2 regions of the Pseudomonas sp. GW822-FHT05A08 genome follow, and region 2 is predicted to be linked to the other one. Evidence: predicted binding sites of a transcription regulator. Region 2 holds the regulator's gene; the other holds the start of a gene.
The links. Region 2 encodes FliA, which starts transcription of late flagellar genes. Its sites were predicted from a motif close to CTAAAGTTTNNNNNNNNNNNGCCGNTAA; they were not measured.

Region 1 (6,260 bases), 310 kb from region 2:
GCCCCAGAAGCAGAATGCGGCGATTTTCGGCGCGAACAGTTGGGTCTGGCAGGTGCGTTGCACCGAGTAGAAGGAGCTGGCGAACAAGGCGCAGCCGCCAAAGGCGAAGATCACCGCGTTGGTGTGCAACGGGCGCAGGCGACCGAAACTGGTCCAGGGCAGGTTGAAGTTGAGTTCGGGCCAGACCAACTGGGCAGCGAGAAAAACCCCGAGCCCCATGCCGACGATGCCCCACACCACCGTCATAATGGCGAATTGGCGGACCACCTTGTAGTTGTAGGCGGTACTGATAGAAGTGTTCATGGTTCCCCATCCACGGTTCAGCTGAAGTGAAAGCGACTGCGCACGGCAAGGCGCGCTCACTTCTTCTGGAGTTATAGGCAGACTAAAAGCGAGGTAAGCATGGGCAAACGGCAAGGGCCTGTTATTGACGGGGATCAATGGGCGCAGTGCGTGCGGGAACGGGGCTGGCTCTGGGATGTCGCGCAGCAGTCGCTGGCCGGCGAACCGCTGACCCTGATCCTGGCCCATGGCGCTGGCGCGCCGATGGACAGTGCTTTCATGAACGATATGGCCGCACGCCTTGCGGCGCATGGGGTCAACGTCCTGCGCTTCGAGTTTCCCTACATGGCTCAGCGTCGCCTCGATGGTGGCAAACGGCCGCCTAACCCGGCGCCGAAGCTGCTGGAGTGCTGGCGCGAGGTCTATGCCCAGGTGCGACCTCATGTCGCTGGGCAGTTGGCCATCGGCGGCAAGTCCATGGGCGGGCGCATGGCCAGTTTGCTCGCCGATGAGCTGGGCGCCGATGCGCTGGTGTGCCTGGGGTATCCGTTTTATGCCGCCGGCAAGCCGGAGAAACCGCGGGTCGCTCACTTGGCCGAATTGCGCACCACGACCCTGATCGTCCAGGGCGAGCGCGACGCCCTCGGTAACCGGGCGGCGGTCGAAGCCTATGCGCTGGCGCCGGCTATCGAGCTGTTCTGGCTGGCGGCGGCCGACCATGACCTGAAACCGCTCAAGGCCTCAGGCTTCACCCATGAGCAGCACCTGGAAGCGGCGGCGCAGAAAGTTGCCGAGGTTTTGCGTCAACTGAATGGCTGAACGCTTTTTTGACTGTAGGAGCGAAGCTTGCTCGCGATTGTTTTTCAAGGCGACAACGGTGGCGACTGCCAAGCTCCATCGCGAGCAAGCTTCGCTCCTACAGATACAGAAGACGCGCGTGGTGCTGGAAAACAGGCAATAAAAACCCGGAAGGCGAACCTTCCGGGTTTTTTGTCTGGCTTCGGCTTAGCGGTTGAAGCGTTCGACCAACGAGTACTGCGTGTTGGCGGTGCGGGTCAGCTCTTCGCTGAGTTGCGCCGAATGCTGCGCCTGCTCCGAGGTCTGGTCGGCCAGTTGGGCGATGGTGCTGATGTTGCGGCTGATCTCCTCGGCCACGGCGCTTTGCTCTTCGGTGGCGGCAGCGATCTGGGTGGTCATGTCGGTGATGTTGGCCACCGCTTCGCTGATGCCCACCAGCGCCTGGTCGGCTTCCAGCACCCGGGCCACGCCTTCCTCGGCCTGACGGTGTCCGGCGTCCATGGTTTGCACCGCCGTGCTGGCGGTTTGCTGGAGCTTGGCGATCAGGGTGTGGATCTGCCCGGTGGATTCGCTGGTGCGTTGCGCCAGTTGGCGAACCTCGTCGGCCACCACCGCGAAGCCGCGGCCCATTTCCCCGGCGCGAGCCGCTTCGATGGCCGCGTTCAGCGCCAGCAGGTTGGTCTGGTCGGCGATGCCCTTGATCACATCGACCACGCCACCGATTTCGTCGCTGTCCTTGGCCAGCTGGGTCACGGTCAGGCCGGTTTCGCCCACCACCACCGACAGGCGCTGGATCGCTTCGCGGGTTTCCCCGGCGATGTCGCGACCGCGCCCGGTGAGGCGATTGGCTTCCTGGGTGGCATCGGCGGTGCGCTGCACGTGGCTGGCCACTTCCTGGGTGGTGGCGGCCATCTGGTTGACCGCGGTGGCCACCTGTTCGGTTTCCACGCGCTGGCGTTCCAGGCCGCTGGAGCTGTTGTGCGCCAGGGTGTCGGACTGCCGCGCCTGCTCGTTGAGGTGCTCGGCGGTATCCTGCAGGCGGGTCAGGCAGGTTTTCAGGCGGGCTTCCTGGCTGAGGATCGACATCTCCAGGCGCGCCTGGGCGCCACGGCTGTCGGTGTACATCTGGGCGATCAGCGGGTCGGAGGTGGTCTGCTCGGCCAGGCGCAGCAAACGCTTGAGGCCGCGCTGTTGCCAGCTCAGCCCGAGCAGGCCGAGCGGCACGCAAAGGCCGGCGGCGAGGGCAAAGCCCCAGGAAGAGTTGAGCCAGGCGCCAATCAGGAAGCTCAGCTGGCTGATCAGGATGAATGGCAGCCAGTCCTGAAGTATCGGCAGCCATTTGTCGCGTTTCGGAATGGCCGACTTGCCCTGGTTGATGCGTTGGTAAAGCGCTTCGGCGCGGCGGATCTGCTCGGCGGTGGGTTTGACCCGCACCGACTCGTAGCCGACCACTTGCTGGCCTTCGAAGACCGGTGTCACGTAGGCGTTGACCCAGTAGTGGTCACCGGTCTTGCAGCGATTCTTGACAATGCCCATCCATGGCAAGCCTTGTTTCAGGGTGGCCCACATGTGCGCGAACACCGCGGCCGGGACGTCGGGGTGACGGACCAGGTTGTGCGGTGCGCGGACCAGTTCCTCACGAGAAAACCCGCTGATTTCAACGAAGGCATCGTTGCAGTAGGTGATCACGCCTTTGGCATCGGTGGTGGAGATCAACCGTTGCTGAGTCGGAAAGGTACGTTCGCGCTGAGTGACGGGCTGGTTGTTACGCATGGTTTTTCTATCCGCAAGGCTTTGATAGGTTGTCGGCGGCCTTCGCCAATTATTGAGGTTTTTTTCAGTAATTTGAGAAGTGCCTCATTGACAGATGCCTTATTTTGCAAGGGGGGGGTGAGGGGAAGCGGCGAAGCCGAGGCCCGTCCAGGGAGCCCCGGCTTGGCCAGGGTCAACCCGCGAGCATCGGGTAGGTGAACAGCCCGAAGTGCAGCAGGTTCAAGCCGAAATGGGTGGCCACCGCGGCGCCCAGGCCGCCAAAGCGGTAGGCCAGGCCGTAGCCGACCCCGGCGATGCTCGCCAGCAGCCACCATTGCCAGCCGGCGCCCACATGCACCAGGCCGAACAGCAGGGCCGCGCACATCAGTGCCAGGTTTTCACCATAGGGCAGGTGCTTGAGGCGACGGCTCAGGCCGCCCTGGATGTAGCCACGGAACAGCGCTTCTTCCACCAGGGTGACCAGCAGCAGGTTGTTCAGCACCCACAGCCAGGCCTGGTCCGGCCATTTCGGCGCCCAACTGATGATGCCCAGCAACACCGCGCCGCCCAGGGCCGCCAGGGCGGTCAGGGTCAAGGCCAGGGCAGTGGTATAGAGGGACAGGCGCAGCGAGCGGCGCCCGATGATCCAGGGGCAGACCAGCAACAGCCAGAAGCCGATCAGTGGCTTGTCCTGGTTCAGGTACATGGAAAACGGCACGGCATCGGCGGTGAAGCGTTGCGGGCCGATCGCCCGGCCATTGTAGAAACCGGGGAGCCAGTGCATGGCCAGCGCCAGGGCCAGCACCACGAACAGGCCGTGTCCCAGGTAGCGCGCGTAAGGGCTTTTCTGCTGGCGCACGGCAAAGCCCGCGCACAGCAGCAAGGCGACGGAAACCGCCGCCAAAAGGCCCAGTTGGCCGTAGCTCAGGGCCAGGGCGTAACCAATGGAGAGAAGTGCCAGGTACATCCATGGCAGAACAGTCATGTGAAATCCTTGTTGCGAAGAATGGAATCAGCCGCTCGCGCAACCTGCGTCGGGGCGGTTACTGGATAGAACGAGCGGGCGGCCAGTATAACGAGGCGCGGGCGATGAATAAGTGAAACAAAAAAACACCGCCCGTAGGCGGTGTTGGTGTTGCGGCATGGCGTTACGCGGCGATCAGTTGCCGCAGGACGTAGTGCAGGATCCCGCCGGACTTGAAGTATTCCACTTCGTTCAGGGTGTCGATGCGGCACAGCACCTCGACTTTTTCCTGGCTGCCATCCTCGCGGGTGATCACCAGGGTCAGGTTCATCCGCGGCGTCAGCTCGACGCCGGTCAGACCCTGGATATCCAGGGTTTCCTTGCCGGTGAGGTTCAGGCTTTTGCGGTTCTGGTCGAGCTTGAACTGCAGCGGCAGCACGCCCATGCCCACCAGGTTGGAGCGGTGGATGCGCTCGAAGCTCTCGGCGATCACCGCCTTGACCCCCAGCAGGTTGGTGCCCTTGGCGGCCCAGTCGCGGCTGGAGCCGGTGCCGTATTCCTGGCCGGCGATCACCACCAGCGGCGTAGCCGATTGCTGGTACAGCATGGCCGCGTCATAGATCGCCAGTTTCTCGCCGGTGGGGATGTAGATCGTGTTGCCGCCTTCTTCGCCGCCGAGCATTTCGTTGCGGATGCGGATGTTGGCGAAGGTGCCGCGCATCATCACCTGATGGTTGCCGCGCCGCGAGCCGTAGGAGTTGAAGTCCCGCGGTTCCACGCCCTGCTCGCGCAGGTAGCGGCCGGCCGGGCTGTCGGCCTTGATGTTACCGGCCGGGGAAATGTGGTCGGTGGTCACCGAGTCGCCCAGCAGCGCCAGGACCCGCGTGCCCTCGATATCCTTGATCACCGGCAGCGGGCCGGCGATGTCGTCGAAGAAGGGTGGATGCTGGATATAGGTGGAATCCGCCTGCCACACGTAGGTCGCGGCCTGCGGTACTTCGATGGCTTGCCACTGGGCGTCGCCGGCGAACACCTCGGCGTATTCCTTGTGGAACATCCGGGTGTTGACCTGGGTGACGGCCTCGGCGATTTCCTGGCTGCTCGGCCAGATGTCGCGCAGGTAGACCGGCTTGCCGTCCTTGCCTTCGCCCAGCGGCTCGCTGCTGATATCGATGCGCACGCTGCCGGCCAGGGCATAGGCCACCACCAGCGGCGGCGAGGCCAGCCAGTTGGTTTTCACCAGCGGGTGCACGCGGCCTTCGAAGTTGCGGTTGCCGGACAGCACCGAGGCGACGGTCAGGTCGGCTTTCTGGATGGCTTTCTCGATCGGCTCCGGCAAGGGGCCGGAGTTGCCGATGCAGGTGGTGCAGCCATAACCCACCAGGTCGAAGCCCAGGGCGTCGAGGTATTGGGTCAACCCGGCGGCCTTGTAGTAGTCGGTGACCACTTTCGAACCCGGCGCCAGCGAACTCTTCACCCAGGGCTTGCGCTTGAGACCTTTTTCCACAGCCTTTTTCGCCACCAGGCCGGCGGCCATCATCACGCTGGGGTTGGAGGTGTTGGTACAGGAGGTAATGGCGGCGATCACCACCGCACCGTTTTTCAGGCGGTAGGTCTGACCATTGTGGGCGTAATCGACTTCACCTATCAGGTCGGCGCTGCCCACGGCCACGCCGCCACCGCCTTCGCTTTCCAGGCGGCCTTCTTCCTTGCTGGTGGGCTTGAACTGCAGATCGAGAAAGTCGGTGAAGGCCTGGCCGACGTTGGGCAGGGAGACCCGGTCCTGCGGCCGCTTCGGCCCGGCCAGGCTGGCTTCCACGGTGCCCATGTCCAGCGCCAGGCTGTCGGTGAATACCGGCTCCTTGCCCGGCAGGCGCCACAGGCCCTGGGTCTTGCTGTAGGCCTCCACCAGTTTCACCACGGCGTCCGGTCGGCCGGACAGGCGCAGGTATTCCAGGGTGATGTCATCCACCGGGAAGAAGCCGCAGGTGGCGCCGTATTCCGGGGCCATGTTGGCGATGGTGGCGCGGTCGGCCAGCGGCAAGTCGGCCAGGCCGTCGCCATAGAACTCGACGAATTTGCCGACCACGCCTTTCTTGCGCAGCATCTGGGTGACGGTCAGCACCAGGTCGGTGGCGGTGATGCCTTCCTTGAGCTTGCCGGTCAGTTTGAAACCTATGACTTCCGGGATCAGCATCGACACCGGCTGGCCGAGCATCGCCGCCTCGGCCTCGATGCCGCCCACGCCCCAGCCGAGTACGCCGAGGCCGTTGATCATGGTGGTGTGGGAGTCGGTGCCGACCAGGGTGTCGGGGAAGGCGTAGGTGCGGCCGCCTTCGTCCTTGGTCCAGACCGTGCGGCCCAGGTATTCCAGGTTGACCTGGTGACAGATCCCGGTGCCCGGCGGCACCACGCTGAAGTTGTCGAAGGCGCTCTGGCCCCAGCGCAGGAAGGCATAACGCTC
Region 2 (6,260 bases):
ATCGAGCAACTGCTCGAACTCGCTGTCGGTGATATCGCCGGACTCGCTTTCGGTCGATTCGGCGACCGGCTCGGCAACGGCTTCAACAACTGCCTCAACGTCGGCCACCGGCGCGGCGACCTCCTCGGCCCCCGCAGGCTCGGCCAGACGGGCCAGGGCAGCCAGCAGCTCCGGAGTGGCGGCGGTGATCTCGGTACGCTCGCGCACCTGGCCGAACATGCCGTTCACCGCGTCCAGCGCTTCGAGCACTACGTCCATCAGTTCCGCGTCGACGCGACGCTCACCCTTGCGCAGGATGTCGAACACGTTCTCGGCGATGTGGCAGCACTCCACCAGCTCGTTGAGCTGGAGGAAGCCGGCGCCCCCTTTTACAGTGTGAAAACCGCGAAAAATTGCGTTGAGCAGATCCGCATCGTCCGGCCGGCTTTCCAGCTCGACCAGTTGTTCGGACAGTTGCTCTAGAATCTCGCCGGCCTCAACCAGAAAATCCTGAAGGATTTCTTCATCGGCGCCGAAGCTCATGTATGGGTGCTCCTAGAATCCAAGGCTGGAAAGCAAATCGTCGACATCGTCCTGACCGGATACAACGTCTTCACGTTTATCGGCATGAATCTGCGGACCTTCACCCTTGGCCAGATGTTTTTGCGGATCTTTTTCAGCGAGGATCGATTCACGGTCATGTTCGATGCCGGCAAAACGATCGACCTGGCTGGCCATCAGGACCAGTTTGAGCAGGTTGCTCTCGACTTCGGTGACCAACTGGGTCACGCGCTTGATCACCTGACCGGTCAGGTCCTGGTAGTCCTGCGCCAACAGAATGTCGTTGAGGTTGCTCGATACCGCGCGCGTGTCTTGCTCGCTGCGGGTCAGGAAACCGTCCACCCGGCGGGCCAGGTCGCGGAATTCCTCGGCGCCCAGTTCGCGGCGCATGAAACGCCCCCAATCGGCGCTCAGGGCCTGGGCTTCGCTGCTCAGGCCATTGACCAGCGGGGTGGCGCTCTCGACCAGATCCATGGTGCGGTTGGCCGCGGCCTCGGTCAGCCTGACCACATAGGACAGGCGCTCGGTGGCATCCGTGATCTGTGAAACTTCCTCGGCTTGCGGCATATGCGGGTCAATCTGGAAATTGACGATGGCGCTATGCAGCTCGCGGGTGAGCTTGCCGACCTCCTGGTACAGGCCGCGGTCACGGGTCTGGTTGAGCTCATGGATCAGTTGCACGGCTTCGCCGAACTTGCCTTTTTCAAGGCTGTCGACCAGTTCGAGTGCGTGTTTTTTCAGGGTCGATTCGAAATCGCCCAATGAAGATTCGTTGTGCTCCATAGCTCCCCCGTGGCGGAATGATTCCACTCTCAACCGATGCGTTCGAAGATCTTCTCGATCTTCTCTTTCAACGCCTGGGCCGTGAAGGGCTTGACCACATAACCGTTTACGCCGGCCTGGGCAGCTTCGATGATCTGTTCGCGCTTGGCTTCAGCGGTCACCATGAGTACCGGCAGGTGCTTGAGTTTTTCATCGGCGCGCACATGGCGCAGCAGATCGATACCGGTCATGCCGGGCATGTTCCAGTCCGTTACCAGAAAGTCGATGCTCCCACTGTTGAGGACCGGAATGGCGGTGGTGCCATCGTCAGCCTCGACCGTGTTGGTGAAACCCAGGTCACGCAACAGGTTTTTTATGATCCGCCGCATCGTTGAGAAGTCATCAACGATGAGGATTTTCATGTTCTTGTCCAATTCGACCTCCAAGCAGTCTTAAACGCGTCCAGCACCTGAACGCGCCATTCAATCAATCAGGCAGAGCACTCAACGACTGCATGGAATACACACCGCAAGTCCGGCCACGTCGTGCCAGTCTCGCCCGCAGTGTCCCCCACACTGCCTGTCAGCGCGCTCGCCACTCTCCCAAACGCCCCCGCAAACGGGCCGCGCACTGGCTGTGTAACTGGCTGACCCGCGATTCGCTGACTCCCAGGACCTCACCGATTTCCTTGAGGTTCAGCTCTTCGTCGTAGTACAGCGCCAAGACCAGTCGCTCACGCTCCGGCAAATTGGCAATCGCGTCCGCCAGCGCGGCCTGGAAACGTTCGTCCTCCAGGTCGCGCGACGGCTCGAGATGAGCACTCGCGCCATCCTCATGCAGCCCTTCATGCTCGCCGTCCTGCAACAGATCGTCGAAGCTGAACAGGCGACTGCCCAAGGTGTCGTTCAAAATCCCGTAATAATCGTCGAGACTCAATTGAAGTTCGGCCGCAACTTCATGATCTTTAGCGTCACGACCGGTTTTAGCTTCAATTGCGCGAATGGCATCGCTCACCATCCGGGTATTGCGATGTACCGAACGCGGCGCCCAGTCACCTTTACGGACCTCATCGAGCATCGCACCACGGATACGGATACCCGCGTAGGTCTCGAAACTCGCGCCCTTGCTCGCGTCGTACTTGGTCGACACTTCGAGCAGACCGATCATCCCGGCCTGGATCAGGTCTTCGACCTGGACACTGGCCGGCAGGCGCGCCAGCAAGTGATAGGCAATACGCTTGACCAGAGGCGCATAGCGCTCGATCAATTCGTACTGGCTGTCACGTGCCGACTTTTTGTAAAGGTTGTAGCCGCTGGCGCTCATAGCACCGGTCCCGCTGTCTGATGCACGAGCCGCTCGACGAAAAATTCCAGATGTCCACGTGGGTTGGCCGGCAACGGCCAGGTATCGACCTTCTGCGCGATGGCCTTGAATGCCAGCGCGCATTTCGAACGCGGAAACGCTTCATAGACCGCACGCTGCTTTTGCACGGCCTTGCGCACGCATTCGTCGTAAGGCACGGCGCCGACATATTGTAGGGCCACGTCCAGGAAGCGATCCGTGACCTTGGTCAACTTGGCGAACAGGTTGCGCCCTTCCTGCGGGCTCTGCGCCATGTTGGCGAGCACGCGGAAGCGGTTCATGCCGTAGTCGCGGTTGAGCAGCTTGATCAGCGCGTAGGCGTCGGTGATCGAGGTCGGCTCGTCGCAGACCACCAGCAACACTTCCTGGGCCGCGCGGACGAAGCTGACCACCGAGTCACCGATGCCGGCGGCGGTGTCGATCACCAGCACATCGAGGTTGTCGCCGATGTCGCTGAAGGCCTGGATCAGGCCGGCATGCTGCGCCGGGCTCAGATGAACCATGCTCTGGGTGCCGGACGCCGCCGGCACGATACGGATTCCACCCGGCCCCTGCAGCAGCACATCGCGCAGCTCGCAGCGGCCTTCGATCACGTCGGCGAGGGTCCGTTTGGGGGTCAGCCCCAATAGCACGTCGACGTTGGCCAGGCCCAGGTCGGCGTCCAGCAGCATGACGCGCCGGCCGAGCTCCGCTAGGGCCAGGGACAAGTTCACTGACACGTTAGTCTTGCCGACGCCACCTTTGCCGCCGGTCACCGCGATCACCTGTACGGGATGCATGCTGCCCATGTTCGTTCTTTACCTTGTCTTACTTAGACGGGGCCACATAACTGGCTGCGCGTTCACCAACGGAACAATGCCTGGCAGACCATCGATGTAGGTACATTGCAATCTTTTCATGATTCCCTCAGCCAACCCGCTTGGTCGGGTTGTGGTAGAGGTCAGCGAACATGTCAGCCATGGCTTCTTCGCTGGGTTCTTCCTGCATCTGCACGCTCACCGCACGACTGACCAGCTGGTGACGGCGCGGCAAGTGCAGATCGTCCGGAATCCGCGGGCCATCGGTCAGATAGGCAACGGGGAGTTCATGACTGATCGCCAGGCTCAACACCTCACCAAGGCTGGCGGTTTCATCCAGTTTAGTCAGGATGCAGCCGGCCAGCCCGCAACGCTTGTAGCTGTGGTATGCGGCGGTTAGAACCTGTTTCTGGCTGGTGGTTGCCAAGACCAGATAATTTTTTGCCCGGATGCCACGTCCGGCCAGGCTTTCCAGCTGCATGCGCAGGGCCGGGTCGCTGGCTTGCAGGCCGGCGGTGTCGATCAGCACCACACGCTTGCGCAGCAGCGGATCGAGGGCTTGCGCCAGGGACTGGCCCGGGTCGACATGGGTCACCGAGACGTTGAGGATCCGACCCAGGGTCTTGAGCTGTTCCTGGGCGCCGATGCGGTAGCTGTCCATGCTCACCAGCGCGATGTTCTGCGCGCCGTACTTGAGTACATAACGCGCGGCCAGCTTGGCCAGGGTGGTGGTCTTGCCCATGCCGGCGGGGCCGACCATGGCGATCACCCCGCCCTCCTCCAGTGGCTCGACTTCCGGGGTCACGATCATCCGCGCCAGGTGGGCCAGGAGCATGCGCCAGGCCTGGCGGGGTTCGTCGATTTCAGTGATCAGCGCCAGCAGGTCGCGGGCCAGCGGACCGGACAAGCCGATACGCTGCAGGCGCCGCCACAGGTTGGCCTGTTCGGGCCGGCTGCCTTGCAGCTGGCTCCAGGCCAGGGAGCCGAGCTGGACTTCCAGCAGCTCGCGCAGGCCATTGAGTTCAAAACGCATCGAGTCCAGTGCCCGCTGATCGACCGCCGGCGCGGCGACTACCGGGGCCGGGCGCTGGGGCTCGTTGAATGTAGGTTCGATCAGCGGCTCGGCGGCGGTCAGCGGCAGGCCGGCGAACAGCTGGCGATTGGTGCTGGCATCGCCGTCGCCACGCAGGCTCAGTTCGGCCTGGGCGGTGACGATGCGCGACTGAGTCTTGCGCAGTTCGTCCTCGAGCTCCATGTTCGGCACCCGTGGCGCCAGCGCCGACAGCTTGTAATCCAGGGCAGCCGTCAGCTCGACACCGCCGGCGATGCGGCGATTGCCAATGATGGCGGCGTCGGCGCCCAGCTCATCACGAACCAGCTTCATGGCCTGACGCATATCGGCGGCGAAAAAACGCTTAACTTGCATAACCCACTACCTCAGCCGTTGGGCCCTACTGTCGCAACGATGGTCACTTGCTTGTTGTCAGGGATTTCCTGGTACGCCAACACGTGCAAGCCCGGGACCGCCAGGCGCCCGAACCGCGAGAGCATCGCGCGGACCGGACCGGCTACCAGCAGAATCACCGGTTGACCTTGCATTTCCTGGCGCTGCGCGGCTTCGATCAACGAACGCTGCAGCTTCTCAGCCATGCTTGGCTCCAACAGGACACCCTCTTCCGAGCCTTGTCCTGCCTTCTGCAGACTATTGAGCAAAATCTGTTCCAACCTGGGCTCCAAGGTGATCACAGGCAGCTCGGACTCAGTCCCTACAATGCTTTGCACGATGGCGCGCGACAATCCGACACGCACCGCGGCCACCAAAGCGGCAGTATCTTGACTCTTGGCGGCATTGTTCGCGATGGCCTCGGCAATGCTGCGGATATCGCGCACCGGCACCTGTTCGGCCAGCAGCGCCTGCAGCACCTTGAGCAGTTGGGACAACGAAAGCACGCCCGGCACCAGCTCTTCCGCCAGCTTCGGCGAACCCTTGGCCAGCAATTGCAAGAGCTGCTGGACTTCTTCGTGGCCGATCAGCTCGCTGGAGTGCTTGTACAGAATCTGGTTGAGGTGGGTGGCGACCACGGTACTGGCGTCGACCACGGTGTAGCCCAGCGACTGCGCCTGAGCACGCTGGCTGATCTCGATCCACACCGCCTCCAGGCCGAAGGCCGGATCTTTGGCGTTGATGCCGTTGAGCGTGCCATAGACCTGCCCCGGGTTGATCGCCAGCTCGCGATCCGGGTAAATCTCGGCCTCGGCCAGGATCACCCCCATCAGCGTCAGCCGGTAGGCGCTGGGCGCCAGGTCGAGGTTGTCGCGAATATGCACGGTGGGCATGAGGAAGCCCAGGTCCTGGGACAGCTTCTTGCGCACGCCCTTGATCCGCGCCAGCAATTGCCCACCCTGGTTGCGGTCCACCAGGGGAATCAGGCGATAACCGACTTCCAGGCCGATCATGTCGATCTGGGTCACGTCGTCCCAGCCCAGTTCCTTGGTTTCCAGGGCGCGGGCCGGCGAAGGCAACAGCTCCTGCTGGCGCTTGACCTCTTCCAGCGCCTTGACCTTGACCACGTTCTGGCGTTTCCAGAACAGGTACGCGGCACCGGCCGCCAGGGCCGCCATGCTCAGGAAGGAAAAGTGCGGCATGCCCGGCACCAGGCCCATAACCGCCATCAGGCCAGCGGCGACAGCCAGGGCCCGGGGCGAAGCGAACATCTGCCGGTTGATCTGCTTGCCCATGTCTTCGGAACCGGAAGCACGGGTCACCATGATCGCGGCCGCGGTGGACAGCAGCAGCGA

Region 1: AC3RCP_RS10775 (methyl-accepting chemotaxis protein) is a predicted target of FliA. The motif match lies at 2,883-2,910, and genes of this name have one in related genera.

Annotation. Positions count from the first base shown of each region.
Region 1 covers NZ_CM179511.1:2,371,892-2,378,151, forward strand. The annotation lists gene ccoN (cytochrome-c oxidase, cbb3-type subunit I) at 1-303, opposite strand, end outside; gene AC3RCP_RS10770 (alpha/beta family hydrolase) at 403-1,101, shown strand; gene AC3RCP_RS10775 (methyl-accepting chemotaxis protein) at 1,288-2,853, opposite strand; gene AC3RCP_RS10780 (CPBP family intramembrane glutamic endopeptidase) at 3,026-3,817, opposite strand; gene acnA (aconitate hydratase AcnA) at 3,981-6,260, opposite strand, start outside.
Region 2 covers NZ_CM179511.1:2,063,867-2,070,126, reverse strand. The annotation lists gene AC3RCP_RS09365 (chemotaxis protein CheA) at 1-522, opposite strand, end outside; gene AC3RCP_RS09360 (protein phosphatase CheZ) at 535-1,323, opposite strand; gene AC3RCP_RS09355 (chemotaxis response regulator CheY) at 1,353-1,724, opposite strand; gene fliA (RNA polymerase sigma factor FliA) at 1,885-2,625, opposite strand; gene fleN (flagellar synthesis regulator FleN) at 2,622-3,452, opposite strand; gene flhF (flagellar biosynthesis GTPase FlhF) at 3,571-4,887, opposite strand; gene flhA (flagellar biosynthesis protein FlhA) at 4,899-6,260, opposite strand, start outside.